Regions from separate parts of the Neoaquamicrobium sediminum genome, predicted to be linked through region 1. Evidence: riboswitches for the same ligand, from Rfam matches in the RefSeq annotation. Region 1 holds a riboswitch; the other holds the start of a gene.
The links. A riboswitch is a leader RNA that binds a small molecule or an ion and turns the genes downstream of it on or off. The one in region 1 is predicted to bind S-adenosylmethionine.
Positions count from the first base shown of each region.

Region 2: another riboswitch for S-adenosylmethionine. It lies ahead of metA (homoserine O-acetyltransferase MetA); the one in region 1 lies ahead of V1479_RS06255 (O-succinylhomoserine sulfhydrylase).

Region 1 covers NZ_JAZHFV010000002.1:194,143-209,433, reverse strand. Annotated here, with positions in the region: gene V1479_RS06265 (ion transporter) at 1-736, shown strand, start outside; gene V1479_RS06260 (2'-deoxycytidine 5'-triphosphate deaminase) at 743-1,834, opposite strand; SAM riboswitch at 1,911-1,988, shown strand; gene V1479_RS06255 (O-succinylhomoserine sulfhydrylase) at 2,032-3,225, shown strand; gene apaG (Co2+/Mg2+ efflux facilitator ApaG/CorD) at 3,312-3,704, shown strand; gene V1479_RS06245 (hypothetical protein) at 3,733-3,957, opposite strand; gene V1479_RS06240 (hypothetical protein) at 4,073-4,234, opposite strand; gene V1479_RS06235 (Hsp33 family molecular chaperone) at 4,399-5,388, opposite strand; gene argF (ornithine carbamoyltransferase) at 5,505-6,422, opposite strand; gene V1479_RS06225 (aspartate aminotransferase family protein) at 6,419-7,618, opposite strand; gene V1479_RS06220 (GcrA family cell cycle regulator) at 7,999-8,508, shown strand; gene V1479_RS06215 (acyltransferase family protein) at 8,530-10,434, opposite strand; gene phoU (phosphate signaling complex protein PhoU) at 10,572-11,300, opposite strand; gene V1479_RS06205 (sensor histidine kinase) at 11,399-12,457, opposite strand; gene ppk2 (polyphosphate kinase 2) at 12,556-13,452, shown strand; gene V1479_RS06195 (glycosyltransferase family 2 protein) at 13,374-15,291, opposite strand, start outside.
Region 2 covers NZ_JAZHFV010000005.1:138,556-153,846, forward strand. Annotated here, with positions in the region: gene V1479_RS15850 (gamma-glutamylcyclotransferase) at 1-445, opposite strand, end outside; gene V1479_RS15855 (DUF2125 domain-containing protein) at 508-1,500, shown strand; gene V1479_RS15860 (prephenate/arogenate dehydrogenase family protein) at 1,504-2,439, opposite strand; gene hisC (histidinol-phosphate transaminase) at 2,443-3,546, opposite strand; SAM riboswitch at 3,627-3,704, shown strand; gene metA (homoserine O-acetyltransferase MetA) at 3,759-4,697, shown strand; gene V1479_RS15875 (mechanosensitive ion channel family protein) at 4,718-6,028, opposite strand; gene V1479_RS15880 (class I SAM-dependent methyltransferase) at 6,088-6,840, opposite strand; gene gloB (hydroxyacylglutathione hydrolase) at 6,949-7,716, shown strand; gene V1479_RS15890 (cupin domain-containing protein) at 7,718-8,149, shown strand; gene V1479_RS15895 (lysoplasmalogenase family protein) at 8,139-8,807, opposite strand; gene yddG (aromatic amino acid exporter YddG) at 8,804-9,694, opposite strand; gene V1479_RS15905 (DUF3108 domain-containing protein) at 9,767-10,528, opposite strand; gene rpmB (50S ribosomal protein L28) at 10,783-11,079, shown strand; gene V1479_RS15915 (queuosine precursor transporter) at 11,158-11,775, shown strand; gene V1479_RS15920 (TIGR02302 family protein) at 11,931-14,483, opposite strand; gene lysA (diaminopimelate decarboxylase) at 14,608-15,291, opposite strand, start outside.

The sequences.
Region 1 (15,291 bases):
AGCGGTCATCACCGCCCTCATCATCGTCAACGCCATCACGCTGGGGCTTGAGACGTCTTCCACGGTCATGGCGCGTTTCGGCGGCCTGCTGATGGCGCTCGACGTTGCCGTGCTCGCCGTATTCGTCATCGAACTCGCCGCGCGTTTCGTCGTTTATCGCACCGACTTCTTCCGCGATCCGTGGCGCGTGTTCGACCTGATCGTCGTGGCAATCGCGCTGATCCCGTCCACCGGCAATCTGTCGGTGCTGCGTGCGCTGCGCATCCTGCGCGTGCTGCGCCTCGTCAGTGTCGTGCCGTCGCTTCGCAGGGTGGTCGGGGGATTGATCGCGGCGCTGCCAGGCATGGGCTCGATCGTTCTCCTGCTCGGGCTCGTCTTCTACGTCTTCTCGGTGATGGCGACGAAGCTTTTTGCCGCAACTTTTCCCGAATGGTTCGGCTCCATCGGCGAGTCCGCCTATTCCCTGTTCCAGATCATGACGCTGGAAAGCTGGTCCATGGGCATCGTGCGGCCCGTGATGGACGTGCACCCTTATGCCTGGGTCTTCTTCATCCCGTTCATCGTGCTGACCTCGTTTGCCGTGCTCAACCTGTTCATCGGTATCATCGTCTCGGCGATGCAGGAGGAGCACGAAAGCACGGCTTCGGAGGAGCGCTCAGCCATGCAGCACGAGCAGGAGACTATCCTGGCCGAAATACGCGCCCTTCGCGAGGAAGTGCGGTCGCTGAAATCGTAGGTCCGGTCAGTCGGCGCGGAAGTGCTTGGAGAGCTTCAGGCCCTGGGCCTGGTAGTTCGACTTCAGGTCGACGCCATAGAGCTTGTCGGGGCGCGACAGCATGTGCTCGTAGACCAGCCGGCCGACGATCTGCCCGTGCTCGAGGATGAAGGGGACTTCGTGGCTGCGAACCTCCAGCACCGCGCGGCTGCCGGTGCCACCCGCCGCCGAATGGCCGAAGCCGGGATCGAAGAACCCCGCATAGTGAACGCGGAACTCGCCCACCAGTGGATCGAACGGCGTCATCTCGGCCGCATGATCCGGCGGCACGTGGACCGCCTCGCGTGACACGAGGATATAGAACTCGTCCGGATCGAGGATCAGCTCGTTGCGCCCTCGCGCAAACAGCGGCTCCCAGAAATCATGAAGGTCCTGAGCGGCGCGCTTGTCGACGTCGACAACCGCTGTGTGATGCTTGCCGCGATAGCCGATGAGCCCGTCTGCATCGCCGCGCAGGTCGATCGACAGGGCGATACCGCCGCCGGAAATGTTTGGCTCTTCCGCCGCCACGAGCGTCTGGCGGACATGCAGCCCCTGCAGCTCGGCTTCCGACAGACGCGCCAGGCCCTTGCGGAAGCGTATCTGCGACAGGCGCGATCCGGCGCGGACCACGATCGGGAATGTGCGCGGGCTCACCTCGATGAAAAGCGGGCCGTTATAGCCAGCCGGTATCTTGTCGAATTCCTGGCCGTGATCGGCCATGACGCGGGTGAAGATATCGAGCCGGCCGGTTGAGCTTTTCGGGTTTGCGGAAGCGGAAACGTCCGTCGGCAGCGCAAGGCTCTCCTGCAGCGGCACGATGTAGACGCAGCCGGTTTCCAGCACCGCGCCGGACGTCAGGTCGATCTCGTGCAGCTTGAGCCGCTCAAGCTTTTCGGCCACGGGGCTCGCCGGCCCCGGCAGGAAGCTCGCGCGCACGCGATAGGCCTTGGCGCCCAGCCGCAGGTCGAGGCTCGCAGGCTGAATCTGGTCGGCATCGAGCGGCCCGGCCGATAACAGCGCGCGGGCGTCGAACAGCGCCGCGATGTCGCGATCCGGTAGAATGCCTGTGCTGCGCAATGCCGCGTCCCCGTTCCAGTGCGGCGAGGTTTAATGAGCCAGCCGATTGACGCAAGTCCGCCATGGGCGTAAAGGGCGTTTATCCCGTGGTGATTTGCCGGTCGGCTTGCAGCCACGTTAAACAAGTCGCTAAAAGGGACCGAGAGGAAACCGGCATGCGACTTCGCGGCCGGTTTTTTTGTGTCTGGGGTTTGACGATGACGACTGAAACGAAGCGCAACTGGAAGCCGGCGACCGCGCTGGTGCATGGCGGAACCACGAGATCCGCGTTCGGCGAAACGTCCGAGGCGCTCTATCTGACCCAGGGCTTCGTCTATGACAGTGCCGAGGCAGCCGAGGCGCGTTTCAAGGGCGAGGAGCCAGGCTTCATCTATTCGCGCTATGCAAACCCCACCGTCGACATGTTCGAGAAGCGCATGTGCGAACTGGAAGGAGCGGAGGACGCCCGCGCGACGGCATCCGGCATGGCTGCCGTGTCGGCAGCACTCCTGTGCAGCGTCAAGGCTGGCGACCACGTGGTCGCAGCGCGCGCCCTTTTCGGCTCCTGCCGCTGGGTTGTCGAGAAGCTTATGCCGCAATACGGCGTCGAGACGACGCTCGTCGATGGCCGCAACCTCGCCGAATGGGAACAGGCTATCCGGCCCAATACCAAGCTGTTCTTCCTCGAAAGCCCGACCAACCCGACGCTGGAAGTGGTTGACATTGCCGCCGTCGCGAAGCTCGCCAACCAGGCCGGCGCACGGCTGGTCGTCGACAATGTGTTTGCCACGCCGCTGCAGCAGAAGCCGCTGGAACTCGGCGCGCACGTCGTCGTCTATTCGGCCACCAAGCACATTGACGGCCAGGGCCGCTGCCTCGGCGGCATCATCCTTTCCGACAAGAAGTGGATCGACGAGAACCTGCACGACTATTTCCGTCACACCGGGCCGTCGCTGTCGCCTTTCAACGCCTGGACGCTGCTCAAGGGACTCGAGACGCTGCCGCTGCGGGTCAAGCAGCAGACCGAGACGGCGGCACGCATCGCCGGCCACCTTGCCTGTCATCCGGCGATCGAGCGGGTGATCTATCCCGGGCGCAACGACCACCCACAAGCCGACATCATCGCGCGGCAGATGACGGGTGGATCGACGCTGGTGTGCTTCGACGTCAAGGGCGGCAAGCAGCAGGCGTTTTCGTTCCTCAACGCTCTGGACATCGTGAAGATCTCCAACAACCTCGGTGACGCCAAGAGTTTGGTCACGCATCCCGCCACGACCACCCACAAGAACCTTGCCGAAGACGCCCGGCTCGATCTGGGCATTCTCGGCGGCACTGTGCGGCTGTCAGTGGGACTCGAAGACGCCGACGACCTGATCGAGGATATCGACAGGGCACTGGGCAAGGCGGCTTGAGGGCTGTTCGACGTCACATTTCCGCCATCGGGCCTTGACGGTGTAGAGACCAGCATCAGAATCGGGTGCAGAGTCGAGCCATCGCCATGTACCGCAGCACGACACGAGATATCGAGGTGGAGGTCGAGCCCTTCTACCTCCCCGACCGCTCCGATCCCGACGACAGCCGCTACGTCTGGGGCTACCGGGTGACGATCGCCAATAATTCCGACGTATTCGTCCAGCTTCTGGCACGCTACTGGCGGATCACGGACGGCATTGGCCGGGTTGAGGAGGTTCGTGGACCGGGCGTTGTGGGCGAGCAGCCGGAGCTCAATCCCGGCGACAGCTTTCAGTATACGTCCGGCTGTCCGCTACGCACCCCTTCCGGCATCATGGTCGGTGCCTATACCGTGCGCAGCAGCGACGGAGAGTTCTTCGACGTGGAAATACCCGCCTTCTCGCTGGACCTGCCCGACCGCACCCAATCGGTGAACTGAACGATGGCGGAAGTCTGCGTCAACCGGGTCAGGAGGTCTCGTCGCCTTCGGGAAACAGATCCCGGTCCATGAGCGCGCGACCAAACCGATAGAGGATATCGGCGGCGAGTTCTTTCCGCTCTTCCAGAAGCCGGTTGTAAGCCTTGCCAGCGGTGAAGTTCATGCGGCGGTGCGCGGAAGGATCGAGTTCGTGAATCGCCTGCGCCAGGCAAATGGCGATCTCGCACACGGCTTGTGCCGTCTCCTCGCGCATCTCGGCGCGTGTAACCATGGTATTCGCCATGCAATCGGCCCGTCGGTCCTGTCCTGAAACGCCGAATCCTGCACTTTATGCGTTGAGTATTCATTAAGGCTGGCCGCGGGTCCCGTCAGGGTGCAGGCATCCGCGCACAACCCTCACCCGCCCGGTCAGTGCATGCAACCGGTGGATTGTCCGGCCGGATCGTCTGGTCCGCATGCTCGACCAGGGCGGAAAATCCCCAGCCAAATGCCGCGGCGGTCAGGGCAATGAGTATGATCTTGAACGTCATCAGCTTTCCAGTGCGCGCCCCAACTGCCCACGTAGCCGCGGTTAACATGAAGGGACAAGGTTCACAAAGGCTTTCGGGAACCATTAACCGAAGGCCGGGAGCCCCGACCTTCGGCTATTCGTGAACCGCGCGGCCTGAGCCGGCATGCCGATATGGGCGGTACGCTACTGTGCCGGCGCGAACTCGGCCGGATCGAATTCGTACTGCTTCGAGCAGAACTCGCAGGCGACGCTGATTGCGCCGTTTTCCGTGCTTTCCGCGATTTCCTCGGCCGTGAAGCTGTCGAGCACGGAGCGGATGCGGTCGCGCGAACACGAGCAGTCGTCGATCACGGGCGTGCCTTCGAACACACGCACGCCATGCTCGTGGAACAACCGGTACAGCAGCCGCTCAGACCCTACGGTCGGATCGAGCAGTTCGTCATGCTCCACGGTTCCAAGCAGTGCCTTGACCTCGTTCCAGCTATCGTCGGTTGGGTCCGGGGCGTCGCCATCGTCGCCGTCACCGCCCGGCAGATCCGGCAGTCGCAGCCTATCGGGCGCCTCGGGCAGGAACTGCGCAAGCAGTCCACCGGCACGCCAGTTCTCAACGGCGCCATCGTCCCCGCGCGTGAGCTGGCGGGCGACCGACAATCGAACCTCAGTCGGTATCTGCTCCGACTGACGGAAATAGGTGCGCGCAGCTTCCTCCAGAGAGGTGCCGTCAAGCTGCACGATGCCCTGGTAGCGCTGCATATACTGGCCTTGGTCGATCGTTAGCGCCAGAACGCCCACGCCAAGCAAATCCGAGGGCGATGCCTTGCCCTCGCGCACCGCCTTCTCCAGCCGCTCTGCGTCGAAGCGGGCATAGGCGCGCAGCGACTTCGGCGTCGAGAAATCGGCCACCAGCATGTCGACCGGGCCGTCGGACCGCGTCTGCAGAATGAACTTTCCGTCGAATTTCAGCGAGGTGCCGAGCAGGACCGTCAGCGCCACCGCTTCGGCCAGAAGACGCGCGACGGGTTCTGGATAGGCGTGGCGCGACAGGATCGCGTCAAGAACGGGGCCGAGCTGCACGACACGCCCACGGGCGTCGAGCGCGGCCACCTCGAAGGGAACCACATGGTCGTCCCCGGCGAAACCGAATTCGCCGAGCTTGATGTCTGTCTCAGTCACCAGAACACTTCCTGTCGTGGCGCTGCCGGCGCACGTAAGCGGCGCCCGGCAATGCGCGGCTGTGAATACCCAATGGTCGGGATGAGCCCACTAGATAGGGGTGCATCCGCACGCGATCAAGCGCCGAAGCACCAGGCGAGAACAGCCTTCTGGGCATGCAGGCGGTTCTCCGCCTCATCGAACACCACCGAATTCGGCCCGTCGATCACAGCATCCGTCACTTCCTCGCCCCGGTGGGCCGGAAGGCAGTGCATGAACAGCGCATCAGGCTTTGCATTCTCCATCAGCGCCTCGTTGACCTGATAGGGCGTAAAGACGTTGTGCCCTCTGGCGCGATGCTCCTGCCCCATCGACACCCACGTATCGGTGACGACGCAATCGGCGTCGCGTACGGCATCCTCCGGCGAGCGCATGACCTTGACCGCGCCGCCATTGCCGTTCGACCAGTCGAGGAACGGGCCAGCCGGCTCGCTGCCTTCCGGCACAGCCACATTAAGCCGGAAATCGAAGCGCGCGGAGGCCTCCATCAGGGAGTGCAGCACATTGTTGCCATCGCCGGTCCAGGCAAAGAGCTTGTCCTTGACCGGACCGCGATGCTCCTCGTAGGTCATCACGTCGGCCATGATCTGGCAGGGATGTGTATCGTCGGTAAGACCGTTGATGACCGGTACCGTCGCGTGTTCGGCCAACTCCAGCATGCGCTCATGCGATGTCGTGCGGATCATGATCGCGTCGACATAGCGCGACAAAACCTTCGCAGTGTCGGCGATCGTCTCCGAGCGGCCGAGTTGCATCTCGGTGCCGGTCAGCATGATCGTCTCGCCACCGAGCTGGCGCATGCCGACGTCGAAGGAAACGCGCGTACGCGTCGACGGCTTCTCGAAGATCATCGCCAGCACCTTGCCGGCGAGCGGCTTGTCGACCTCGCCGGACTTCAGGCGATGCTTGCGGGCGCGCGCGTCGTCGAGGATCGTCCGCAGCTCGCTGGAAGGAATGTCGGAAAGATCGGTGAAATGCCGGAACGAGCCGCTCATGATGCGCCTCCCGCACCGTTGACTGCGGTCAGCTTGCCGGCAGCCGCCCGGATGCGTTCGACACCGTCGCGGATTTCTTCAACGGTCACCGTCAGCGGCGGCAGCAATCTCACAACGTTGTCGCCGGCTGGTACCGCAAGGAAATGCGCATCGCGGAACGCGGCGTTGACCGCCGTGTTCGGCATCCTGCATTTGAGCCCGAGCATGAGGCCAGTGCCGCGCACCTCCTCGAACACGGACGGAAATTCATCGACGACCGACGCAAGCGCCTGCTTGGCCGCAAGCGCCTTGTCCTGAACGGCCTGGAGAAAACCGTCTTCAAGAACGACATCGAGCACCGCGTTGCCGACTGCCATGGCAAGCGGGTTGCCACCAAAGGTGGTGCCATGCACGCCGGCCGTCATGCCCATGGCCGCGCGGTCGGTCGCCAGGCACGCACCGACCGGGAAACCGCCACCGATGCCCTTGGCGATGGCCATGATGTCGGGCTCGATGCCAGACCATTCATAGGCGAACAGCTTGCCCGTGCGACCGATACCGCTCTGGACCTCGTCGAAGATCAAGAGAAGGCCGTGCTCATCGCAGAGCGCGCGCAGCTTCTGCAGCATCGCCGCCGGCAGCAGCCTGATGCCGCCCTCGCCCTGCACGGGTTCGATCAGGATCGCGGCCGTCTCCGGCCCGATCGCCTTTGCGGTGGCCTCGAGGTCGCCGAATGGCACCTGGTCGAAACCCTCGACCTTGGGACCGAAGCCCTCGAGATATTTCGGCTGCCCGCCCGCAGCGATGGTTGCCAGCGTCCGGCCGTGGAATGCGCCCTCGAATGTAACGATCCGATAGCGCTCGGGCGCGCCGTTTACATAATGATAGCGACGCGCGGTCTTGATCGCGCATTCGAGCGCCTCGGCGCCCGAATTGGTAAAGAACACCTTGTCGGCGAAGGTTGCGTCCACAAGCCGCTCGCCCAGGCGGCGCTGGCCGGGAATCTCGTAGAGGTTGGACACATGCCACAGACGTGCCGCCTGCTCGGTGAGCGCGGCAACCAGATGCGGATGGCTGTGCCCAAGCGAATTGACTGCGATGCCGCCGGCGAAATCGAGATAGCGCTCGCCGCTGTCCGTCACCAGCCAGCTTCCCTCGCCTCGTTCGAAGGCCAGGGGTGCGCGAGCGAAGGTCTCGTAAAGCGCCGAACCGTTCATTATATGCCTCGTCGACTGCGTCGCGGCGAATGCGCGAAGTAGATCAAAAAAGCCGCCCAAAGGGCGGCGGAGGCCAACTTATATCGGCTTTTCGGGCACTTGTGTCAAATGAAACCGATTATCCCAGAGGCCGCCCGGCGCCCGCGCCATGACAGATTGACGGCGAAGCGGAGCCAAGTTGGGGAAAACCGAAAAAACAGATTCGGCGTGGCAGCCGGACTCTTGTCACGGAGTCAGCCGATACTGTAGTTTGAAGCCAAGAAATAACTAGATTTCGTGCGGCGGATCTAATCACCCCAGTAGATGTGGTGCCAGCTGGCTACGGCCGGATGGCGATGGATTCGGATTCCGCGAACTTTTGATAGCAGGAGCCTGTTCTGATGAACTGGACCGATGAACGCGTAGAATTGCTCAAGAAGCTATGGGCGGATGGTCTGAGCGCAAGCCAGATCGCAACCCAGCTCGGCGGCGTCAGCCGCAATGCCGTCATCGGCAAGGTGCACCGGCTCAAGCTCTCCGCACGCGGTCGTACTTCATCCACGCAGCCACGCGCGAAGAAGGCCCCGGCAACAACCGGCGTCGCCAAGGCGCCGAGCCGTCCGACACGCACCGTAACGGCAACGGTCGGCGCCACCGCGCTTGCCGCGCAGTTCGATGCCGAGCCGGTTGCCCGGCAGGTGATGCGCCCGGCTGCAAACGTCGTCGTGCCGATCTCGCGCAAGCTGGCGCTCATCGAGTTGAACGAACGAACCTGCAAATGGCCGAACGGCGATCCGCTGAGTGAGGAATTCAGCTTCTGCGGCAACGAGGCCGGTGAGAGCGGACCCTATTGCGGCTACCACTCCAAGGTCGCATACCAGCCCGTATCGGAACGCCGCCGCGCCCGCTGAGAGGTTGGGGCACCAATAGTCCTAGCGGGCCGCGACACTCGCGCGCGCCACATCGTCCAGAAGGCCCTGCTGAATAAGCCGATCTATGACAAGGCGCGCGCCTTCGCGCGTCAGATGTCCATAGTCATACTGGATAGGCACATTGCCGTCCGTTACCGTCTGGCAGTTGCCATCGGCATCGCAAAGCGCCTGCAGCGGCGAGACATAGGTGACGGGCAATCCCTCAAGAGCAGACTTGACCTCCTTCTCGAGCGCTGAGACCTCCTCGTAGCGGTTGAAGGCGCGGATCTCGTGGCTGCGCCGCGGGAGTGAGGCGCTTGCCAACAGTGAAGGCAGAAAAGTCGTGTATTCGATCGGCTGGCCGATCACATACACATGATCGGTCCTGCGGAGGATTTCAGTGAGTGTTTTCCGCAGCTTCCTGATGTCGTTACCATTGCGCCAACGAGCCGCAAGAATAACGGCATCGAAGTTGCCCTCGCTCAGATAAGTGTCGAATGCGCGCGCCATCAATTCAGTGCATTGTCGTCTGCCAACGCTGTCGAGCACGGGGCGACAGCCATTGTTGCCGATGGTTATCAACGTCGCGTTGTCAGCGGATTGATAGACAGGCAGGGCGAGCTGTGTTGCATAGCTGTCGCCCAATATAAGCAACCGGGGTTCCCCACCCTGACGAGTCAGACAATCCGGCAAACTGCCGTCGGCAGGCACCGCGCGGACGCTGCAACCGGAGTACTCGTGCTCTCGCTTGTATGGGTCGAACGCTGCGTAGTGGCGCGCCTGTTCATCGAGACGTCCTGGTAGGCCGTTGCCGAGATAGGAGTAGGATGCGATGGCGGCTGTTACCGCCATCGAGACCGCACCGGCAATAATCGTGCGCCCGGGCGTCCAGAACTGAAAGCGCATCTGCCGCACCGGTCGCTCGACCAGATGCAGCGAAATCCAGGCCGCCGCGATGGAAAGCCCGATAAGCATGATCGCTTCGGTCAGCGTCGGCATGGCAGCATTGGCGTAGTGCCGGAAAAAGACGAGAACCGGCCAGTGCCAGAGATATAGTGAATAGGAGATCAATCCTATGAAAACTGCCGGCCGCAGGCTCAGCAGACGATGCGCTGAGGTGGTAGCGCTCTTCGGCCAGACCAGCAATGCAGCACCCACGCAGGGGTAAAGCGCATTCCAACCAGGGAAAGCCGTCTCTGCCGTGAGTTGGACCGCAGCATAGAAGATAAGAGCCAGGCCGACCCACCCCATGCCTTCGCCCAGAGCACGTGAAGCAATGGGTTTTGCAAAAACCAGGGCGGCACCGGCAGCGAGTTCCCATGCACGGGTATGAAGCATGAAAAATGCTACAGGTTGATCCGTTTCGACCCAATAGACAGATGCGACAAAGCTTGCGAGCGCGATAACCGCCAGCACTGCCAGCAGGAACACGGCTGACTTGCGCAACCGCCATACACACCACATGATTAGCGGCCAGAACAGATAGAACTGTTCTTCGACGGCCAACGACCAGGTGTGGAGCAGCGGCTGCATCTCCGCGGCCGGATCGAAGTAGCCGGAACTCCATAGAAAATAGAAATTGGAGAAACCGAACGCGGCGAACATGCCGCTCTCTCCCAGGCGGGCGAAATCTCCTGGCAACAGCAGCAGGTAGCCTGCTGCCACGGAGGCAACTAGGACCACCAGAAGTGCAGGAAGGATGCGTCGGAACCGCCTGTCGTAAAACCGCACCAGCGAGAACCTGTCGCCGGACAAATCCGTGAAAAGGTTCTTCGTAATCAGGTAGCCAGAGATCACGAAAAATACGTCGACGCCGATAAACCCGCCGGTAAACGGAGCGATCCCGTAGTGATAAAGCACGACGGTCAACACCGCGATCGCCCTCAGGCCATCAATGTCGGAACGATAGGCAGGAGTGGGCGTCAAAATACGGTCCGGGCTAGCTCGGTTCGGCGCGTGTTTTGGCCTGCGCAGAGCCCGAGGTCAACCATCGTAGTTCAAGCTTACGTCCCGGCTATCTGGATGATTGCAAGCAAAGGCACTCTTGCCGGAAAACCAGCTCGTCAGCTCCGGGCCGGCGCCGGGTTCATCATCACCACCCGATGGCTCTTGTCTTCCTTGGGGCGCTCCAGCGGAAGCTGTTCGCCGGTGACGACGTAATAGACCGTCTCGGCGATGTTGGTCGCGTGATCGCCGATGCGCTCGATGTTCTTGGCACAGAACAGCAGGTGCGTGCATGGCGAGATGTTGCGGGGGTCTTCCATCATGTAGGTGAGCAGCTCGCGGAACAGCGAGGTGTACATCGCGTCGATCTCCTCGTCGCGATCGCGCATGAACGCTATCGCGCCGACCGAACGCGAGGCGTAAACATCGAGCACCTGCTTCAATTGCGTCAGCGCAAGCGTGGCGAGGGCTTCCAACCCTCGGAAAAGCTGCACCGGCTGGCGTGTGTCGGCAACGGCGACTACGCGCTTGGCGATGTTCTTGCCGAGATCGCCGACGCGCTCGAGATCGGCCGAGATGCGGATCGTTCCGATGATTTCGCGCAGGTCGTCCGCCATCGGCTGGCGCTTGGCGATGAGAACGATCGCGCGGTCGTCGATCCAGCGCTGCCCCTCATCAAGCACGACGTCGTCGGCGATCACCTTACGCGCCAGCGCTGCATCGGCGTTGATCAGCGCGGCGACCGCTTCATCGACCATGCGCTCGGCATGGCCGCCCATGGCTGCAATGCGATTGCCCAGAGTGGCGAGCTCTTCATCATAGGCGCGGACGGTGTGCTGCGAGTTCATGGCGGACGATCTGCCGGGGCGATTCTTTTCGATAAATCTAAGGTAGTCGGATGACAGGAAAAAGAAAGCGTCGCACGCTGGAGCCGCTGTTTTCTCTCCTACTCCGCCGGCAGATGCACCGTAAACGCAGACCCCTCACCCAGTCTGGACTTCACGGTCAGCCTACCCTCATGGCGGGTGAGAATATGTTTGACGATCGCCAATCCGAGCCCGGTGCCGCGCCGTGTAACGGTGGTCTCCACGCGATAGAATCGTTCTGTGATGCGGGGGATGTGTTCCTCGGCGATACCCGGACCGAAGTCGCGCACGGTCACGGCCACTTCCGGTATCGGCCCGGCGCTCGTCCTGTTGATCTCGATCTCCACCTTACCGCCTGAGGCGCCGTATTTGCAGGCGTTCTCCACGAGGTTCTCGAAGACCTGGATGAGTTCATCACGGCTGCCTGGGACCAGGACCGGTTCATTGGGCCGCGTGTAGAAAACATCCACGCCGCTTTCTCGTGCCAGATGGCCAAGTGACTCGACCACGCCCGCAACCACTTCGCCGAGGTCGATTCGCGCCTCGGATCGCATGTAAGGCTTCATCTCGATGCGCGACAGAGACAGGAGATCGTCGATCAGCCGCGCCATCCGCTCCGTCTGCGCCTGCATAATCTGGAGGAAATTGTCGCGCGCCTTCTCATCGTTGCGCGCCGGCCCGCGCAGTGTTTCGATAAAGCCCGAGATCGAGGCGAGCGGGGTGCGCAGCTCGTGGCTGGCGTTGGCGATGAAGTCAGCGCGCATACGATCGATGCGGCGCGTTTCGCTCTGATCCTTGAAATGGACCACAAACAGACCCCGCGCGCCAACGGGTGCCGCCGAAACCCGAAATGCTCGCTCGATCGGCACTCTTTCGCTGTAGTCGATGGCGCCGGGCCGTCGCTCGCCAAGCAGACCCACAATGAGCTGCTGCATTTCCGGCGTGCGGAACTTATGGTGCAGCAGCGTGCCCGGGGGGATCTGGCCGAAGGCGGCAATGGCTGCCTGGTTAGCGTGGAGCGCGGCACCTCTAGCATCGAAGATGACGATCGGTTCGGGAACGGCGGCAGCCAGCTCCCGCGCCGAAAGCATGTCGATCTCATCACTGTCGCCGATACGCAGCTCTGTCGCCTGAACCATCTACGAGCCTTGCAATTCCGATGTCGCCGGTCCGTTGCCTCTAGACCCGGGCGGGACCACCCCATAGCATGGTTTCCCCACATCACAGGAATATCTCAATGGGCAACCCCTCCCCCAAATTCGAGACTCCCGTCAAGCCGATCAAGCTCGTCATCGACGGCAAAAAACGTGTCTTCGACATCGACGATCCAAAACTCCCGGATTGGGTCGACGACATGGAACTGAAGGCGGGCGGCTATCCCTATGACAGCAAGATGGACAAATCCGAATACGAGGACACGCTGGAAAAGCTTCAGGTAGAGCTGGTGAAGCTGCAAAGCTGGATGCAGAAGAGCGGAGAACGCGTGCTGGTCCTGTTCGAGGGGCGCGATGCAGCCGGCAAAGGCGGCACGATCTTCGTCACGCGACAGTACATGAACCCGCGCACGGCGCGGAACGTCGCGCTGACCAAACCGACGGAGACCGAGCGAGGCCAATGGTACTTCCAGCGCCACGTCGCGCATTTTCCGACCAGCGGCGAGTTCGTGACCTTCGACCGCTCCTGGTACAATAGAGCCGGCGTCGAGCCCGTAATGGGCTTCTGCACGCCCGAGCAGCACGAGAAGTTCCTCGAGGAAGCGCCGCTGTTCGAAAAAGGTATCGTCGCCGACGGCATCCGCTTCTTCAAGTTCTGGCTCACAATCGGGCAGGAAACCCAGCTCGGCCGGTTCCATGACCGTCGGCACAGCGCGCTCAAGGCTTGGAAGTTCTCGCCGATGGATGTCGCAGGCATGGAAAAGTGGGACGAATACACGAAAGCGCGCGATCTGATGTTCGAGCGGACCCACACCGAGCATGCCCCGTGGACGGTCGTTCGCGCCAACGACAAGCGACGCTTGCGTCTGGCCGTCATCCGCCGCCTGTTGCTCACAATTCCCTATGCCGGGCGCGACCTCGACGTTATCGGCGCGGAGGACGACAAGATCATCGGCGCGCCTTCCTCGGCCTTGCGCTGAGGGTTTTCGGCCCTGGCGCGCACGAAAGAGCGCGCGGGCCGATGATGCGTCTTGTTCCAGTGGTGCGGCCGACGATAGATTTCCCACAGCGCCAGCCAGGCCGCCAGCGACAGCCGCATCCAGTGGAAAGGCGTTTGCAGGGCGATCGAGACCAGCCCGACCTTCTCTTTTAGCGTGAGTGTCGCCATTCCGATTGCGACGAAGGCCGCATATCCGGCAAGGATGTTGACGAAGCCGATAGTGACCAGCACGATTTCCAGGTTCTGCATCGAGCCGACCAAGGCGAGTTTCGCGATCACATAGAGGATCGTGAATAGGAAGACCGGGTGGACCAGCGCCGATACGAGCATACCCAGAAACAGTACCTGCATGAGCAGGAAGGAAAGCGGGCCAAGATCTTTCCAAAGGGTACGTGGTGAACGCATGTGGACCAGCCACGTCTGCGCCCAGCCCTTGAACCAGCGCACACGCTGCGGCAGCCAGGTCTTGAGATCGTCCGGCCCGTCTTCGTAGGTTGGATGCGTGATGACGCCGACGCGATAGCCGAAGCGTTTAAGCCGAAGCCCGAGATCCGCATCCTCGGTCACGTTGTAGGCGTCCCAGCCGCCGGCGTCCACGAGTGCCGATCGCCGGAAGTGGTTCGACGTTCCGCCTAGCGGCAGAAGCGCGCCCAGGCCGGCCAGCCATGGCAGCACACCGCGGAAAAGCCCTGCATACTCAAACGCGAACATCCGCGACAGCGGGCTTGCCGATGCGTTGGTAATGACGAGCGGCGCTTGCAGGCAGGCGAGCGTGTCGTCCTCGGCATGAAAGCGTTGCCATGCCTCGATGAGCTGATGCGGATGCGGGCGATCCTCGGCATCGAAAAGCGTGACGAATTCTCCGCCGCATAGCGGCAGCGCATATGCCAGCGCCTTCGGCTTTGTGCGGGGCAGTCCTGGCGGCACGGTTATGATCTCGATGCAGGGGCGTAACTTATGCTCGCGCAACGCCGCCAGCGTCTCGTGGTCGTCCTCCTCGCAGACCAGCTTGATCTCCAGCTTGCTGCGAGGCCATTGCAGCCGGCCGAGAGCGACCAGAAGCTGCGGGATCACCTCCCGCTCGCGATAAAGCGCGACCATGACGGAGTAGACCGGCAACGCGGCTGGATCGACGGGCGGCGGCGAACGCAATCTCAGGGGCTGGGCTGCTGTCAGCGCCAGGATCCGTAGCGCAACACAGGCGCCAAAGGCGAGCGTCGCGACCAGATGCAGCGCCAGGATGGTCTCCATCGCCGCGACGGCCAGACAGAGCGGCAGGACAACGAGGATCGTCGCGACGCACGCGCCCTGCCAGGCATTCGCGACGATGCGTGCAGACAAGTCGGTGTGGCGAAGGAAGAGACCGTTCTGGGCATCCTCGACCAGTCGCCGCTTCGTCAGCTCCAGAATAGCAGTGCGAAGGACGCCCGGCGGAGACACCACAAGACGCGTCTTCAAATGTGGCGATGCCGCCAGCCTGGCGCGCATGAGTGAAATTCCGACATCGGGCGTAGCGATCACATGCAACGTGGTGCCGTCCGTCCGCTCGAGCAGGGCCAGAGGCAGACCGCGGGGGCGGCGCAAGGCCGCCAGGCGGTAGCGCTCGGGCACTTTCAGCCTCTTCGCATCGATTTCGGACAGAAACGGCAAATCCAGTTCATCGGCGATGGCACGGAAAAGCACTGCCTCGTCGATTTCGCCGGAAGCGAGCAACTCCACAACGAAACCGGTGCCATTTGCGGACGCGCGATCCAGCGCCCGCAGCACGATTTCGGATGTCAGTCTGGTTCGTCGGATGACCGGCAACCATTCGCGCATA
Region 2 (15,291 bases), on a different contig from region 1:
TGTTCAGCACATACTCCTCGTTCGGGCCGGACTGGCCGACCGAGCTGCGGACGGTTCGCGCTGCTTCATCGACATCGACGCGCGCTGCATATTGCAGGTGATGACGGTCGACGACGTAGGTCACGGCTTCAACCGTGTCGCCGCTGTCGAGCCTGATAGGAAGCCTTTTTTCCAGGTAGACGTTGGTGACGAGCTCGCGATCGCGCAGATAGGCCATCACCTCGCCGGAAAGATCGTCCGGGACACGGAAGGCGAGGCCGAGGCAGGATCCACCACGGTCCAGGCCTAGCACAAGGCCCGGCCGATCCGGCGTTCCGCGGTGGACGTGCGAGCGCACGCACAGCGCACGGCGATAGCCCATGAGGCGCGCCCTGTGCGTTTCGGTATGGGCAAAACCCGGCCGCCACATCAGCGAGCCATAGCCAAACACCCAAAAATCGCCCATATCGCCTAACCACACTGAATGCACCGGACAGTTCCGGGGCGAGGGGTAGCGAGAGCGAGGGCATGGCGTCAAGCGGTGCAGGACGACCCAATTACAGCAGACGGTTCTTCTGGTTCGCGCTGGCGATCGTGCTGGCGGTCGTGCTTTATTCGTTCGGCTGGCACTATGCTTCGGGGCGTCTGGTCGACGAGGTCAACGCGACCGTGGCTGGAGTTAATCGCGATGGGCGCCGCGCGAGCTGCGAAAACGCCGAGGCGCGTGGCTATCCGTTCCGCATAGGCGTGTTCTGCCGGTCGGTGATGTTCGAGGACGGACGAAACGGCATCGGCTTCCGGGCACGGCAGTTCCGCTCGGCCGCACAAATCTATGCGCCGAAGCACATCATAGGCGAACTCGACGGGCCGGCGACACTGCAGGTGCCGGGTCTCAACGCGCTCGATCTAACCTGGTCGAGCCTGCAGGCCAGTGTGCGGCTCGCCTCGCCGCTGCCCGAGCGGATGTCGATGGAAAGCCGCGACCTGGTGGTAAGGCTGGATGAGCCGGGCGACCTGTCGCCGCTTCTCGGGCAGGCGGAGGGCTTCCAGCTTCACATGCGGCCGGCCGGCGCAGACCTCGATCTGGCCGTCCGTTTTTCCTCTTTGCTGCTCGATGCCGAACTGGTCGGTGCAACCACCTTGCCACCCCTCGAGGGGCTGATGGATGTGTCGCTGGCTGGCTGGGCGGAGCCGATCGAGGACCGTCGCAGCCTGCGCGGCCGTTCGGGCACGATCCGCAACATTACGCTCTCGACGCCTGAAGGTGCGGGTGTGACGATCACCGGGCCGGTGGCGATCGACGAGGCGGGGCTTGTCGACGCCGAGCTGAGCGTCACGGTGCGCGAGCCTCAGGCGCTGGCAAGCATCCTGGCCGAGCTGATGCCCGAATCCCGGAGCGAAATCGAGCTCGCCATGACGGGACTGTCGGCGATGGGAGACACGCCCACATTGCCGCTGCGTATCGACGGCGGCGAAGTACGTCTTGGCTTCCTGTCGCTGGGCTCTATATCGCCGCTCTGAAGTTCAGCGCTTCTCCGGATGGGAGGCGACGAAGCGGCCGAAGTCTGGCGCGTCGATTTCCTGCCCGGCCTCGATGATCGAGCGGCGCACGGCGCGCGTGCGCGTGAACATCTCGAAGAGCTTGTCGCCGTCGCCCCAGCGGATCGCGCGCTGCAGCGAGGCGAGGTCCTCGGAGAAACGCGACAGCATCTCGAGGATCGCGTCCTTGTTGTGCAGGCACACGTCGCGCCACATGGTCGGGTCGGAGGCCGCCAGTCGCGTAAAGTCGCGGAAGCCGGAGGCGGAATATTTGATGACCTCCGACTTGGTCACCGTTTCCAGATCGTCGGCGGTGCCGACGATGTTGTAGGCGATGATATGCGGCAGGTGCGACACCATCGCCAGCACCATGTCGTGGTGCTGCGGGTCCATCGTGTCGATATTCGAGCCGCATCCGCGCCAGAAGGCGGCGAGACGTTCGACCGCAGCTTCATCGGTGCCTTCCAGAGGCGTCAGGATACACCAGCGGTTTTCGAACAGTTCCGCAAAGCCGGCATCGGGGCCGGACTTTTCCGTGCCCGCGAGCGGATGGCCGGGGATGAAATGGACGTGTTCCGGCATGTGCGGCTGCATCTGCGCGATCACCGACGCCTTGGTCGAGCCGACATCGGTCACGATGGCGCCCGTCTTCAGCGACGATGCGATGAGCTCCGCCACCGCGCCGGAAGAGCCGACAGGCACCGAAACAATGACGAGGTCGGCTTCCACGACCGCTTCGGCGGGATCGGACAGGTATCGGTCCCCGAGGCCGAGCTCGGCGGCGCGCGCCAGCGTTTCTTGGCTCCGGGTCGAAATGACGATCTCGCCAGCGAGGTTTTCCTGGCGGATCTTCCGCGCCAGCGACGAGCCGATGAGGCCGATGCCGATCAGCGCGATCCGGTCGAACATGGGATTAGGCATCGTTCAGTCTTTCAGGAATTCGGACAGGGCGGCGACAACGCCGCGATTGGCTTCCTCGGTGCCGATTGTCATGCGCAGCGCGTTGGGAAAGCCGTAAGCGGCGACACGGCGCAGCAGATAGCCGCGCGCGCTCAGATACTCGTCGGCAGCGGCGGCCGAGTATCGTGCGTCGTCCGGGAAATGGATGAGGATGAAGTTGCCGACGCTGGGCGTGACCCTCAGCCCAAGCTTGCGCAGTTCCTCGCTCGTCCAGTTGCGCCACTCCTCGTTGTGGCCCGCGGAGCGCTCCACATGCGCGCGGTCGAGCATGGCAGCGACACCCGCCTCGATCGCCATGGCGCTGACATTGAACGGATCGCGCACCCGCTCCAGCACGTCGACGACATGTTGCGGCGCATAGATCCAGCCGATACGCGCGCCGCCCAGGCCATAGACCTTGGAGAAGGTGCGGGTCATGACGACGTTGGCGGAACCGGCGACGAGCTCGACGCCCGCTTCGTAGTCGTTGCGGCGCACGAATTCGGCGTAGGCGGCGTCGATGATGAGCAGCACGTCCCTGGGCAGCGCTGCATGCAGCCGGCGTATCTCGCCGAAGGGCAGATAGGTGCCGGTTGGGTTGTTGGGATTGGCGAGGAACACCGCTTTCGTCTTCGGCGTCACGGCGGCAAGGATTGCGTCGACGTCGGCGCGTTCGTCGGTTTCCCTGGCCACGACCGGGGTGGCGCCGGCCGCGCGGATGTAGATCGGATAGGCGAGGAAGCCGTGCTCGCTGTAGATCGCCTCGTCGCCGTCGCGCAGATAGGTGCGTGCCATCAGGGCGATGGCCTCGTCCGAGCCGTTGAAGGCCATTACATTGGCCGCGTTCAGCCCATGCACGCTGGCAATCGTCTCGCGCAGGCGCGTCGACGAACCATCGGGATAGAGTTCCAGCCGGTCTGCGATCGCGCGCACGGCCTCTACCGCCTTCGGCGATGGCCCGAGCGGGTTCTCGTTGGCCGACAGCTTGTGAACCTTCGCAACACCGGCCGGCGCATGGCTCTTGCCGGGCACGTAGGCATCGATCTCCATCACGCCGGGGCGCGGTTGCGGGCGAAGCTCGGTGGTCATGGGCGTATTCCAGCTTGAAGGGCCGCCTGCCTCTAGCAAGCTTTGCCGTTGACGCAAAGGGCGGGCAGGCCTAAAAGCAAGATCAGACCCGTGGTGATTTGGCCGGTCGGCTTGCAGCCACGTTAAACAAGTTGCTAAAGGGCCGTTTGCAACATGTCCGTTGGGACCGGCCGCGAATTCGCCGCCGGTTTTTTGTTTTTGGAGTGTTTGCAGTGCCGATCAAGATCCCCGACCAGCTTCCCGCCCGCGACGTACTGGTGCGCGAGGGCGTGTCCGTCATGGACGAGCGCTCGGCGCTGCGGCAGGACATCCGGCCGCTGCAGATCGGGCTGCTCAACCTGATGCCCAACAAGATCCGCACGGAGACGCAGATTGCCCGGCTGATAGGCGCGACGCCGCTGCAGGTGGAGCTGACGCTGGTGCGCATCGGCAATCACAAGGCCAAGAACACGTCCGAAGAGCATCTCATCACCTTCTACCAGACATGGGAGGAGGTCCGGTCGCGCAAGTTCGATGGTTTCATCGTCACTGGGGCGCCGATCGAGCTGCTGCCGTTCGAGGACGTCACCTATTGGGACGAATTGACCAAAATCCTCGACTGGACGACGACCAACGTGCACTCTTCCTTCTTCATCTGCTGGGGCGCCATGGCTGCCGCGTGGCATTTCCACCGCGTGCCCAAATACACGCTGGAGAAGAAGGCGTTCGGCGTCTACCGCCACCGAAACCATGCTCCGGCATCGCCCTTCCTCACAGGCTTCTCTGACGACTTCGCCATTCCCGTCTCGCGCTGGACGGAGGTTCGCAGCGCCGACATCGCGGCCAATACCGGGCTGGAGCTGTTGATGGAGTCGGATGCCACCGGCCCTTGCATGCTTGCCGAGAAGACCGGAAATCGGCTCTACATGTTCAACCACATCGAATACGACTCTACCTCGCTGAAGGAGGAGTACGACCGCGATGTCGCGGCCGGCTCGCCGATCGAGGTGCCTCACGAATATTACCCGGGCAACGATCCGGCGCGACCACCGCTCAACCGCTGGCGCTCGCATGCGCATCTGCTCTTCGGCAACTGGATCAACCAAGTCTATCAGACGACGCCGTACGACCTGGCGGAGCTCGGCGGCAGTTCGGAGGCGGTGGTGGCCTGATCACGCAGCCGGCCGTTGCTTCAGCCGGCCGGCTTCCTGCGCCGCTGCGATCGCGGCTTGCTTTCGGGGATCGGCGTCTTGAAGACGATCTCGCGGTGCGGGTAGGGGATCGCGATGCCGGCCTCCTGAAAGGCATCCCACAGCGCCAGCAGCACCTTGCCGCGCACGTTCGTCAATCCCTGCTGCGGGTCCTTGATCCAGAAGCGCAGAACGAAGTCGAGCGAGGAATCGCCGAACTGGGTCAGCCAGCAGACCGGCGTCCGGCTGGCCTCGACGCGCGACACGGTCATTGCGGCCTTGATCGCCAGTTCGGAAACCTGATGCGGGTTGGCGTCGTAGGAAACGCCGAACTTCACGTCGAGCCGCACCAGCTCGTCCGAGAACGACCAGTTGATCACCTGCTGTGTGATGAAATCCTCGTTGGGTATCAGGTATTCCCTGCCGTCGCGCGTGACGATGGAGACAAAACGTGCGCGCAGATCGCGAATCCAGCCGAAGGTGTCGCCCAGCGATATCGTGTCGCCGGGCTTGATCGACTTGTCGAGCAGGATGATGATGCCAGAAACGAAGTTGGACACGACCTTCTGCAATCCGAAGCCGACGCCGACGCCGACCGCGCCCGAAAAAACCGTCAGTGCCGTCAAATCGACGCCGACCGCCGACAGCGCGGCGGTGCCGGCAAGCACGATCAGCGCGAACTTGACGATCTTGCCGATGAGTACCCGCAGCGAGGGCGTCAGGTCGCTTGCAGCCTTCACCCGGTCGTCGATCATGTTGCCGATCATCACGGCCAGCCAGATCGCGGCGATCAGCAGCAACGTCGACTTGAGCAGCAGAAGAACGGTCAGCCGCGTTGTGCCCAGCGGCAGTGCAATGCTCTCCAGCGCCAGGGATGCGTCGTCGTCAAGGTCGAGAATGGTCAGGCAGGCATAGATCCAGGCCAGCCACTGCACCAGCCGCGCTGCGAACCTGTTGCGAATGACGCGTGATGCGACGGTAACGACTAGCCAGGCAAGCGCAAGCGACAGCGAAATCGACACCAGCACGGTGTTGCTCGGCCAAGTGACGCGATTCAGCACGACGAGCGCGGTGGCCTGGAACGCGACGAACAGGATCCAGTCGACCCGCCGCAGCAGCGCCACCAGAACGCGCAGCATCGCCGGCTGGCCGCGTATCTGCCGGGCGCGCTCCTCGAGTGAGGCTTCGAGGCGGCGGGCGATGAGTTTCGCCGCAAGGAACAGGAGCGCGATGAGAACGAGCTGGTAGGCAAACCAGGGCCGCATCGCGTATTCGAGCCATGACTGGCCGGCGTCGACGAGTTCCTGAGGCATCGGCGATCCTCCCTCTTGGGAGGTTAACGACTGTACGCAGGATTACCAGCGCTATGGGCCTAGGTGCGGGCGTCTTCGCGAACCGCCCGTGTCGCGCCCTGCGGGGAGAGCACCGGCACGAACACACGCCGCGAGGCTCGCGCCGCGACAGGCACGCCCTGGTACAGCCGCTTCTGGGCTTCAACCACGATCACGCCGGCAAAGATCGGCCATAGCCGCCGGCCGGTACGCTCCAGCAGTGCGTGCAGTCGCATCATCCAGCGTCTTCGAGATGGTGGAAAATGCAGCGCGTCCGCCCATGACCCGGGCGTGAAATTGGTGTCCCGGAGCAGGTTGTTGAGCTGCGTGCGGGAAAACGGCCGCCCGGTTCCGAAAGGCGTGTGCTCGAACCGCGCCCAGACGCCGCGACGGTTGGGTACCACGATGACCAGCCTGCCACCTGGCGCCAGCACGCGCCAGATTTCCATCAAGGTCTCGCGCGGGTTCTCGGCATGTTCGAGCGCGTGGACGAGCAATATGCGATCGATGGACGAATCGAACAGCGGCAGTTCCTCGTCGAACACCAGCGCCGTAGCCGAGGGGCCGCCGGCGGGCCAGTTCACCGCCCCCTGCAGCGCGGGCATGAAGGCGAAGACGCGCTCGGCATCACCGCCGAAGCGCTCCAGCCACGGCAACGTATAGCCAAGGCCGACCAGCCGCTCGTTGGGCAGCGATGCCCAGACCGAGGACAGTGCCATCGCGATCGAGCGCTCGGCGAGGCGGCCTAGCGTCGAGGCGTAGAAGGCACGCAGGTCTATGATGTCCGACAACATGGCGCGAACCGTATCCGTGCGCCGATGCGACTTCAAGAAAGCTCTGCCGGGCGGTGACAATGCGTGCGCCGCGCCCTATCGTGCCGCCGCAATCAAAGGAGGCGCGACATGGCGGTCGAGATCGAACAATTCATGTGCCGAAGCGACAATTTCGGCGTGCTGGTGCGCGATGCCGCCAGTGGCGAGACGGCACTGATCGATGCGCCGGAGGAGCGAGCCATCCTCGACGCGGTCGAGCGCACCGGCTGGACGCCGACGATGATCCTGACCACGCACCACCACCCCGACCACGTGGAAGCCAATCTGGCGCTCAAGGAGCGTTTCGGGCTGCGCATCGTCGGGCCAAAGGCCGAGGCGTCAAAGATACCGGGCATCGACGAGACCGTTGCCGAGGGCGATACCGTTCGGCTCGGCGATGAAGAGGTGCGGGTCATCGAGACGCCGGGCCATACGGCCGGCCACGTATCCTACTACCTGCCGCGGTCCCGCGTCGCGTTCACCGCCGACACGCTGTTCGCGCTTGGCTGCGGGCGCCTGTTCGAAGGCACACCGGCGACGATGCTCGCCTCGCTGAAGAAGCTTGCCGGGCTGCCGGCTGAAACCATCGTCTATTGCGGCCACGAATATACGCTGTCCAACGCCCGCTTCGCGCTGACCGTCGATCCGACCAATCCGGTGCTGAAGCAGCGCTTGAAAGCCGTTGAGGCGTTGCGCGCCGACAACCAGCCGACATTGCCGACGACCATCTGCGAGGAAATGGCGACTAACCCGTTCATGCGCTGGCACGACCCTGCGATCCGCCGCAATCTGGGCATGGAGAATGCCACCGACGAGGCCGTGTTCGCCGAAATCCGCAAGCGCAAGGACGTCTCCTGACATGCGGGCGGCCGACATCATTGCCACGCTCGGCATGCAGCGGCATCCGGAAGGCGGCTGGTATGTCGAGACCTTCCGCGATGATGCCGGCGGCGAGCGCGGTCATTCGACCGCGATCTATTTCCTGCTGGAAGAGGGGGATCGTTCGCATTGGCACCGCGTGAAGGATGCCGCCGAGATCTGGCATTTTCATGCCGGTGCGCCGCTGGAACTGACGATCTGGCGCGAGGGCGATGATGTTGTCGAGCGGGTGCGGCTCGGTGCCGACCTTGCGGCAGGGGAGCGCCCACAGGGCATCGTGCCGGCCGGTTGCTGGCAGGCGGCGCGTTCGACTGGTGCCTGGACGCTGGTCGGCTGCACGGTCGCGCCCGGCTTCCTGTTTTCCGCTTTCGAACTTGCCCCGCCGGGCTGGGAGCCGCCCGTCAGAGGATGAAGGCGAGGGTGATCGCAACCTGCGCCAGATAATACAGCATCCACACCGAGGGCGCCGCCCAGCCGTGGTGGCGCGATGCCGGCGCGAAGAGGAACTTCGCCGTGGCCAGTATCGCGTCGGAAACAACGAACATCGCTGCGCCAACCATTACCAGCGGAGCTGCGACCGTCGCCGAACTCCACATCATGGCAAGGATGGCGGCCGCGTAAGCCCCCACGGCCGGCCGTATGTTAGGTCCGGCCGCAGGCAGAAGCCGGCGCAGCAGCGGCAGTGCGGTCAAGGTGACGGCCACCGGCAATGCCAGCCGCCACGGCTGCACGGCGAGGATTTCGGTCCCCGCGCCGGTAGCTACAAACAACGCGACATAGGCAAGATGGGCGACGAGAAAGCTCGCAAGCCCGCCGAGGAAGGCTTTTTCGCCGTCTTGTGCCAGAAACGCGTCGCCGATCGCGCTCAGCGCCAGGGCGGCGACCAGCAGAAGCGGCCCACCCTCGACCTGCGCCAACACCGCCAGCAGGGCGACCGAACCCGTCTTGACGACCGTTCTCCGCCAGGATGGCGGCCGATGCAGCATTAACAGGTGGAGAAAGGCGGCTACGGCGGAAAGCAACAGCGTGCCGTTGGAAAGCGACTCCGGCCCGCCGGCAAACGGCATCATGCGCCGACCTCCCCTCTTGCCCGGGTTCTGGGCTTGAACAGCATGGACTTGGCGGCGAGCACTGCGCCGGCCGTGATCAACAGGCAGGCAACAAGAATGTTGAAACTGGCGGTTGCCGCGCCCGCCGCGATCAGCACCAGCGTCGAGAGCAGCGGCGCGGCATAGCTGGCTGCGCCCAGCACCTGTATGTTGCCGCGTTTTACGCCGTGATCCCAGGCATAGAAGGCCGCGCCGACGGGCATCAGGCCGAGCCCCACCACGGCCAGCCACTGGCCTGCATCGGCGGGCCAGATGGTTTCCTCAAGCAGCAGGTGGCATACAAGCGAGAGCATGGCCGTCGCCGCGCAGAACCAGGTGACGACGCTGGTCGGCACCGCCGGGAACCGTCGCGACAGCAGCGAATAGGACGACCAGGTCAACGCGCACAGGCCGGCCATTGCGTAGCCGAACGCATATTGCGCGTCGAAGGAGAGCCCGCCACCGCGCGAGACGATCAGAAACGCGCCGGCTAGCCCTAGCACCGTACCTGCGATGTGGTGCCAGCGCAGTGTCTCGCCGGGCAGAAGGACAGAGCCGACCACGATGAGCAGAGGCCAGAGATAGGCGATCAGGCTGGCCTCGACCGCCGGCGCGTTACGCAGAGCCGTGAAGTAGAAAAAATGGTAGCCGAACAGGCCGGCGATGCCGATCAGCCATACGACGGGTGGGATCGGGGCGCGCGTTGCGGGCGGGCTGACGGCGCGCATGGCGAGGCCGACGCAAGTGCCGATCGCGAAGGTAAGGGCGGACAACTGGAACGGCGGCACCGCGCCGGAGGCGGCGGTAAACAGCGCCAGCAGCGCCCACATCACGACCGCAGAAAATCCGATCAGGGTTGCGCGCGCCATCGGTGGTGCCTCCTCGCCTCGTGCGCGCAGCGTTAGCCGGATGGCGGGCTGGCGGCAAGGGCTGGAGGGTCCTCAGCGCGCTTCGATGCGCTGCGCGGTGATGCGCACGGGTCCGATCTGAGTGCCGACGGAAGCGTCTACCGGCGTGAAAAAGCCGGTCTTCCCCAGTGGGGCAAATGTGATCGCGATGCGGCTTCTCGTTTGCAGGAAGTCGATCTGCTTGCGGCCCTTGCGATAGCCGGATACGGCAACGAAGCGTGCGTCGCAGGTGACGCGGCCGTTCGAATCGGCCGGGCCGCGGGGCGAAAGCTGTAGATCGGCGCGCATCTCGCCGTCGAATGCCCGGATGGTGCGGTTGCATACGGCGTCAGGATCGGACGTGCGGATCAGCGTCGACGTCAGGGGGTCGAGTGCTGCGCGCAAGTGGTCTTCGGCTACCGGTATCCAGGTGTCACCGCGCTTCGGTTCCGGTTTGTTTTCAACGCTCGAGACCGTGCCGCGCGCGAAGCGTATCGTGGTGCGGCTCTTCTTGCGGCCGGAATCGTAGTGCGAGCGGAAGGTGCGTGGAAACGCTCCATCCCTGCCTATGGAGCCTTCGACGCGCGTGGTTCCGGTCGTCTTGTCGAAGATGCGGGCGATGCCCGAACTGGTGAGCGACCCGTCGATGGTGAAGCTGTCTGCGGTGAACGTGCTGTCGAAGCGCGCCTTGGCGATCGGCAGGCCCAGCAGCGTCACCGAATAATCCGCGCTGAAGGATTGCTGTTGCGCAGCCGCAGCGGGCACGGTTGTCGCGAGGACAAAAAGAACTAGACATGAAGCAAGCGAGCGGGCCATCGGCACCTTCCGTCTGGTAGGAGTGTCCCTTCCGTTCCCTCCGGGTGGTCCGCTGCTTGGCGGTCAAATCCGGCGAATATAAGGATGGGCGAGGTGGTTTTGCGCGCTCGCGGTGAGCTTGCGCTTGACCGGATGGCCAAATGCCACTATGGGAACGGCAACTTTTCCAAGAGGCCGCCTGATACTGCCCGCGCGCCGTTCGCTGATGGTGCGGCAGTGGGGTATGGCCCGGCAACGAAACGAAGGTACAAGACATGTCCCGCGCTTGTGAACTGACCGGCAAGGCCGTGATGACCGGCAACAATGTTAGCCACGCCAACAACAAGACCCGTCGTCGCTTCCTGCCTAACCTGTGCGACGTGACGCTGATCTCGGAAGCGCTCGGCCAGAACGTGCGCCTGCGCATCTCGGCAAACGCGCTGCGCACGGTCGAGCATCGCGGCGGCCTCGACGCTTTCCTGCTCAAGGCCAGCGTGTCCGAGCTTTCGCAGCGCGCCCGCCTGCTCAAGAAGCAGATCGCCAAGAAGGTTGCCGAGCAGGCTGCCGCCTAAGCGCGGTCGCTTTAGCGCCTTTCGATGATGCGGCGGGCATCCGGCCCGCCCACTGGTTCCATCACCCAGGATAAAAAAATGTCCAGACAGCTACAGGTCTGGCCCTTCGTGGCCTCCATGGCGGCAGTCGTCGTCGCCTCCAACTTCCTCGTCCAGTTTCCATTCGCGCATTTCGGGCTTCAGGATCTCCTGACCTGGGGTGCGTTCACCTATCCGCTCGCCTTCCTCGTCAACGATCTGACGAACCGGCGCTACGGCCCCGCCGCCGCGCGCAAGGTCGTCTATGTCGGCTTCGCCATCGCGGTGGTGCTGTCGATCTGGCTGGCGACGCCACGCATCGCGATTGCTTCCGGCTCGGCCTTTCTGGTGGCGCAGCTTCTCGACGTCTCCGTCTTCGACAGGCTTAGGGAACGTGCCTGGTGGCAGGCGCCGCTGATCTCGTCGGTGATCGGCGCCATCGTCGACACGGTGCTGTTCTTCTCGCTGGCCTTTGCCGACCGCTTCGCCTTCCTCGACACAGCGCTCGGCAGCGAGGACAGCTCGCTCGGCTTTGCCGTGCCGTTCCTGCTGGGCGGCGAGCTCCCGTTGTGGGTGTCGCTCGCACTCGGCGATTTTGGCGTGAAGATGCTGATTTCCATCATCATGCTGGCGCCCTACGGCGCGCTGCTGAGCGTGCTCAAGCCGGCAAGAGCTTAGTTCCGCTCACGCGCCACATCGCTCGCCTTTGGGTCGCCGGCGCTCAGCGCGGGCGGCCCATCAGGCCCGACGCCCGGTCGGGTTTGCGGCCGATAGCGCCTCATCGGCTCAGCGGTCGCTGACGCTCCCTTGGCCGGGATGACGCCGGAGAGTACTCAGCGCATCTCCAGTAGGCGCTCGAGGTAGTTGCGTTCCAGTTCGGGGCTGAGCGCGTTGCCGAGCCTGCGGCGGATTTCCTCCAGGATGCGGCGCGCGCGCTGCACGTCGACCTCGTCGGGCACCTGCACGGAATCGCCGAAATCCGGCCCGGTGGTGGCGCGCGGCCGGCCGAGCGGGTCGCGATCGGAACTCTGCTGGCGGCCGCCTTCCTCGCTACCGCCCTGTTCGCCCTGCATGGCCTGCATCATCTGCTGCATCATGTCCTGCGCGCCACGGCGCAGCGCCTCCAACGCCTGCCCCTGCTCGCCGACGGCGCGGTCGCCCTGCTGGTCGCCAAGGGCGCCCTCGGCGCGGCCCATGGCCTCGCCGGCCTCGCCGAAACCTTCGCCAGGCTCCATGCCCATGCCCTCAAGAGACCTGGTCAGTGCATCCAGATCGCGTTGAAGCTGCCCCTGGCCTTCCTGAAGCTGGCGCATCGCCTCGGCAAACTCCTCAGGCGTCATCGGCTGTTGGCCGCCCTGTTGGCCCTGTCCCTGCTGCCCCTGCTCGCCCTCCTGGCCGGGCTGCATCTGGTCGAGACGGAAGGTCTCGTTCATCGTCTCCTGTTGGCGGCGCATCAGTTCGCCCAGCTCGTCCATCTGCCGGCGCATCTCACTCTGCTCGCCTTCGCCGGGGTTCATCTGCTGCTGGTTGCCGGCCTGCAGATTGTTCATCATCTCCTGGAGCTGCTGCAGCATTTCCATGGCCTGGTCGCGTGCCCCCGAGCGGGCGAGGTTCTCGAGCTGGTCCATCATGCGTTCGAGATCGCTCTGGCTCAGCTCCTGCCCCTCCATCGGCATCTGCATGGCCATGTCGGGATTGCGCTGCGCGCGCTCGGCGAATTCGCGCAGGAATTCGCGCATCGCCTCGCGAAGCTCGGCCATGAGGTCTTCGATTTCTTCGTCGCTGACGCCGTTTTCGAGTGCCTGCTTGAGTGCCTCCTGTGCCTGCCGCAGCCGGCGCTCGGCAGCAGAAAGCGCGCCGTCCTCGATGGTCAGCGCCATTTCCCAGAGATAGTCGGCGACGTCACGGAGCGCTTCGTCTGTGTTTGCCATCACAAGGCGCGTGCGCGCCGCCATGATACCCAGATAGTGCGACGGATTGTCGAACGTATCCTCCGGCCGCAGCGTGATCGCGTCGATGAGGTCGAGCACGCGGCCCTTGCGGTTGGCGTCGAGGGTCAGGATGCGTCGCTGCTCCACGACCGCCCTGGCCAACGGGTTGGCGAAGGGACGCTCCGGCAGCACGATCTCTTTCGTCTCGCTACGAGCCCGCTGCTCGGCGCCGTCGAGCGCTTCCAGGGTCAGGTTGACGCGCGTTCCGGCCCACGGGTGTTCGGTAAGGTCCAGGGACGTGCGGGCGGCGATGTCGCGGCCATTGCGGCGTGGCAGCACCAGCGGCATCTCGGGCGCCTCATAGAGCGGCCGCGCGCCGGTTGCCTGCGGTTCGGCCTGCTCAAACACGGCTTCGGCACTGGCCGCGCCATAGTCGTCCTCGACCTCGTAGGCGAGTTCCAGCGCGCCGTTGACCGCGCGCTTCGGCTCGTCTGCGAAACGGATCGCGGGCGGATCGTCGGGAATGACGTTGAAGGCCCAGCGCTGCAATTCGCTGCTGCCAGACTGGAGTGTCAGCATGCCGTCGGCGGTGAGCGTTCCGGCAAACTGACGTGCGGTCGTCGATGCGACGGTATTTGCCTCGGCCAAGGCGGGCTCGATCGCCAGCGCCTCGCCCGTATCGGCGTCGAGATAGGAAAGCGTCTCGTCACCCGCGCCACCGGTCACCCGCACGGCGACCGCGCTGCCCTCCGGCACCTCGAATACCGGCGCGTCTTCTTGGCCCGCGCGTGCGCTCAGGAAGAGCGGGGCGCGGCCGGTATAGGCGGGCGGCGTGACCCAGGCGTCGATGCGCGCCGGCACGACGTCGGCGCTGGCATGGCTGCGGAAGGCGTCACGCGGAGAACCGCCCAGCGGACCGAAGGAGAACGCAAAGGCGACCACCAGCAGAAGTGCGGCGATCGCGCGCAGCCCCCAAGGATCGCGCTCGGGCACGCGGGCGCGCGGCATGTCGCCGGAAAGCCGGTTGAGTCGTGCCGCCATGCGTTTCTGGTGTTCGCGCCACAGCGCCTGCGCAAAGGGCCCCTGCGCAGCCTGCGAAAGCTGGTCCGTCTGCGTCAGCACCGGCGCATGCTCAAGCCGGTTGGCACGTTCGATGCGTCGGTCAATCTCGGCGAATTTCGGCGAGCGGTAGAAACGTAGCGGGTAGAGCGCCGCGATGCCCGCAACCGCCAGCGCCCCGACAAGCAGCATACGGGGCCAGTCCGGTATCATCCGGAAGATGCCCAGCCATGACAGGCTGAGGAACAGGCTGGCAACGATCAGGAACGGGAGTACAAGCGGCCAGAGGCGCTCGATGACGATCGCCCCGCGCACCACCGCGCGCGTACGCCCGAGCCGGGCGAGCAATCCGCGCTCGACAGCCGGGTGCGTCCTTCTCTCGCCGCTTTCCGCCATCCGGTCCTTTCGGGAGCCATCATCTCTGCGGTGCCGGAATCGCACCGCTCTACGAAAGGATAGCAGCAAACGCGGCGAAGGCGAGGCGGCGCGCGAAATCGTGATTGGCGCCTGACTTTTGGCGCTACAGCCAGCCCGGGATCGAATCCATCCCGATCACATCGTCGTAAGTGGGGCGGGGGCGGACGACGTGGAAACGGTCGCCGTTAACCAGCACTTCCGGCACGAGAAGACGTGTGTTGTAGGTCGAGGCCTGCACTGCGCCGTAGGCGCCGGCGGTGGCCACGTAAACGAGATCGCCGGATGCCAGCCTCGGCAGGTCCCGATCGTGGCCGAGATAGTCACCAGTCTCGCAAACCGGGCCGACCACATCGGTCATCAGTCGCGGTGCGTCGGCCGGCTGCTCGACCACGGGCCGGATGTCGTGAAAAGCGTCGTAGAGCGTCGGACGGATCAGGTCGTTCATCGCCGCATCCACGATCAGGAAGTTCTTTGCAGCGCCTTCCTTCAGATAAATGACCTTGCTGACGAGAATACCGGAATTGCCGGCAATCAGCCGGCCGGGCTCGAAGATCACCTGCAGGCCGAGCGGCTTCATGTGGCGATTCACCACCGCCGCATAGGCATCGGGCAGTGGCGGCGGTTCGTTGTCGTTGCGGTAGGGTATGCCGAGCCCGCCGCCGACGTCGACATGGGTGATCGCGTGACCTTCGGCGCGCAGCGTCTTGGTCAACTCGACCAGAAGTGCGATCGCTTCATCGAAGGGCTGCAGCTCGGTGATCTGGCTGCCGATGTGCATGTCGATGCC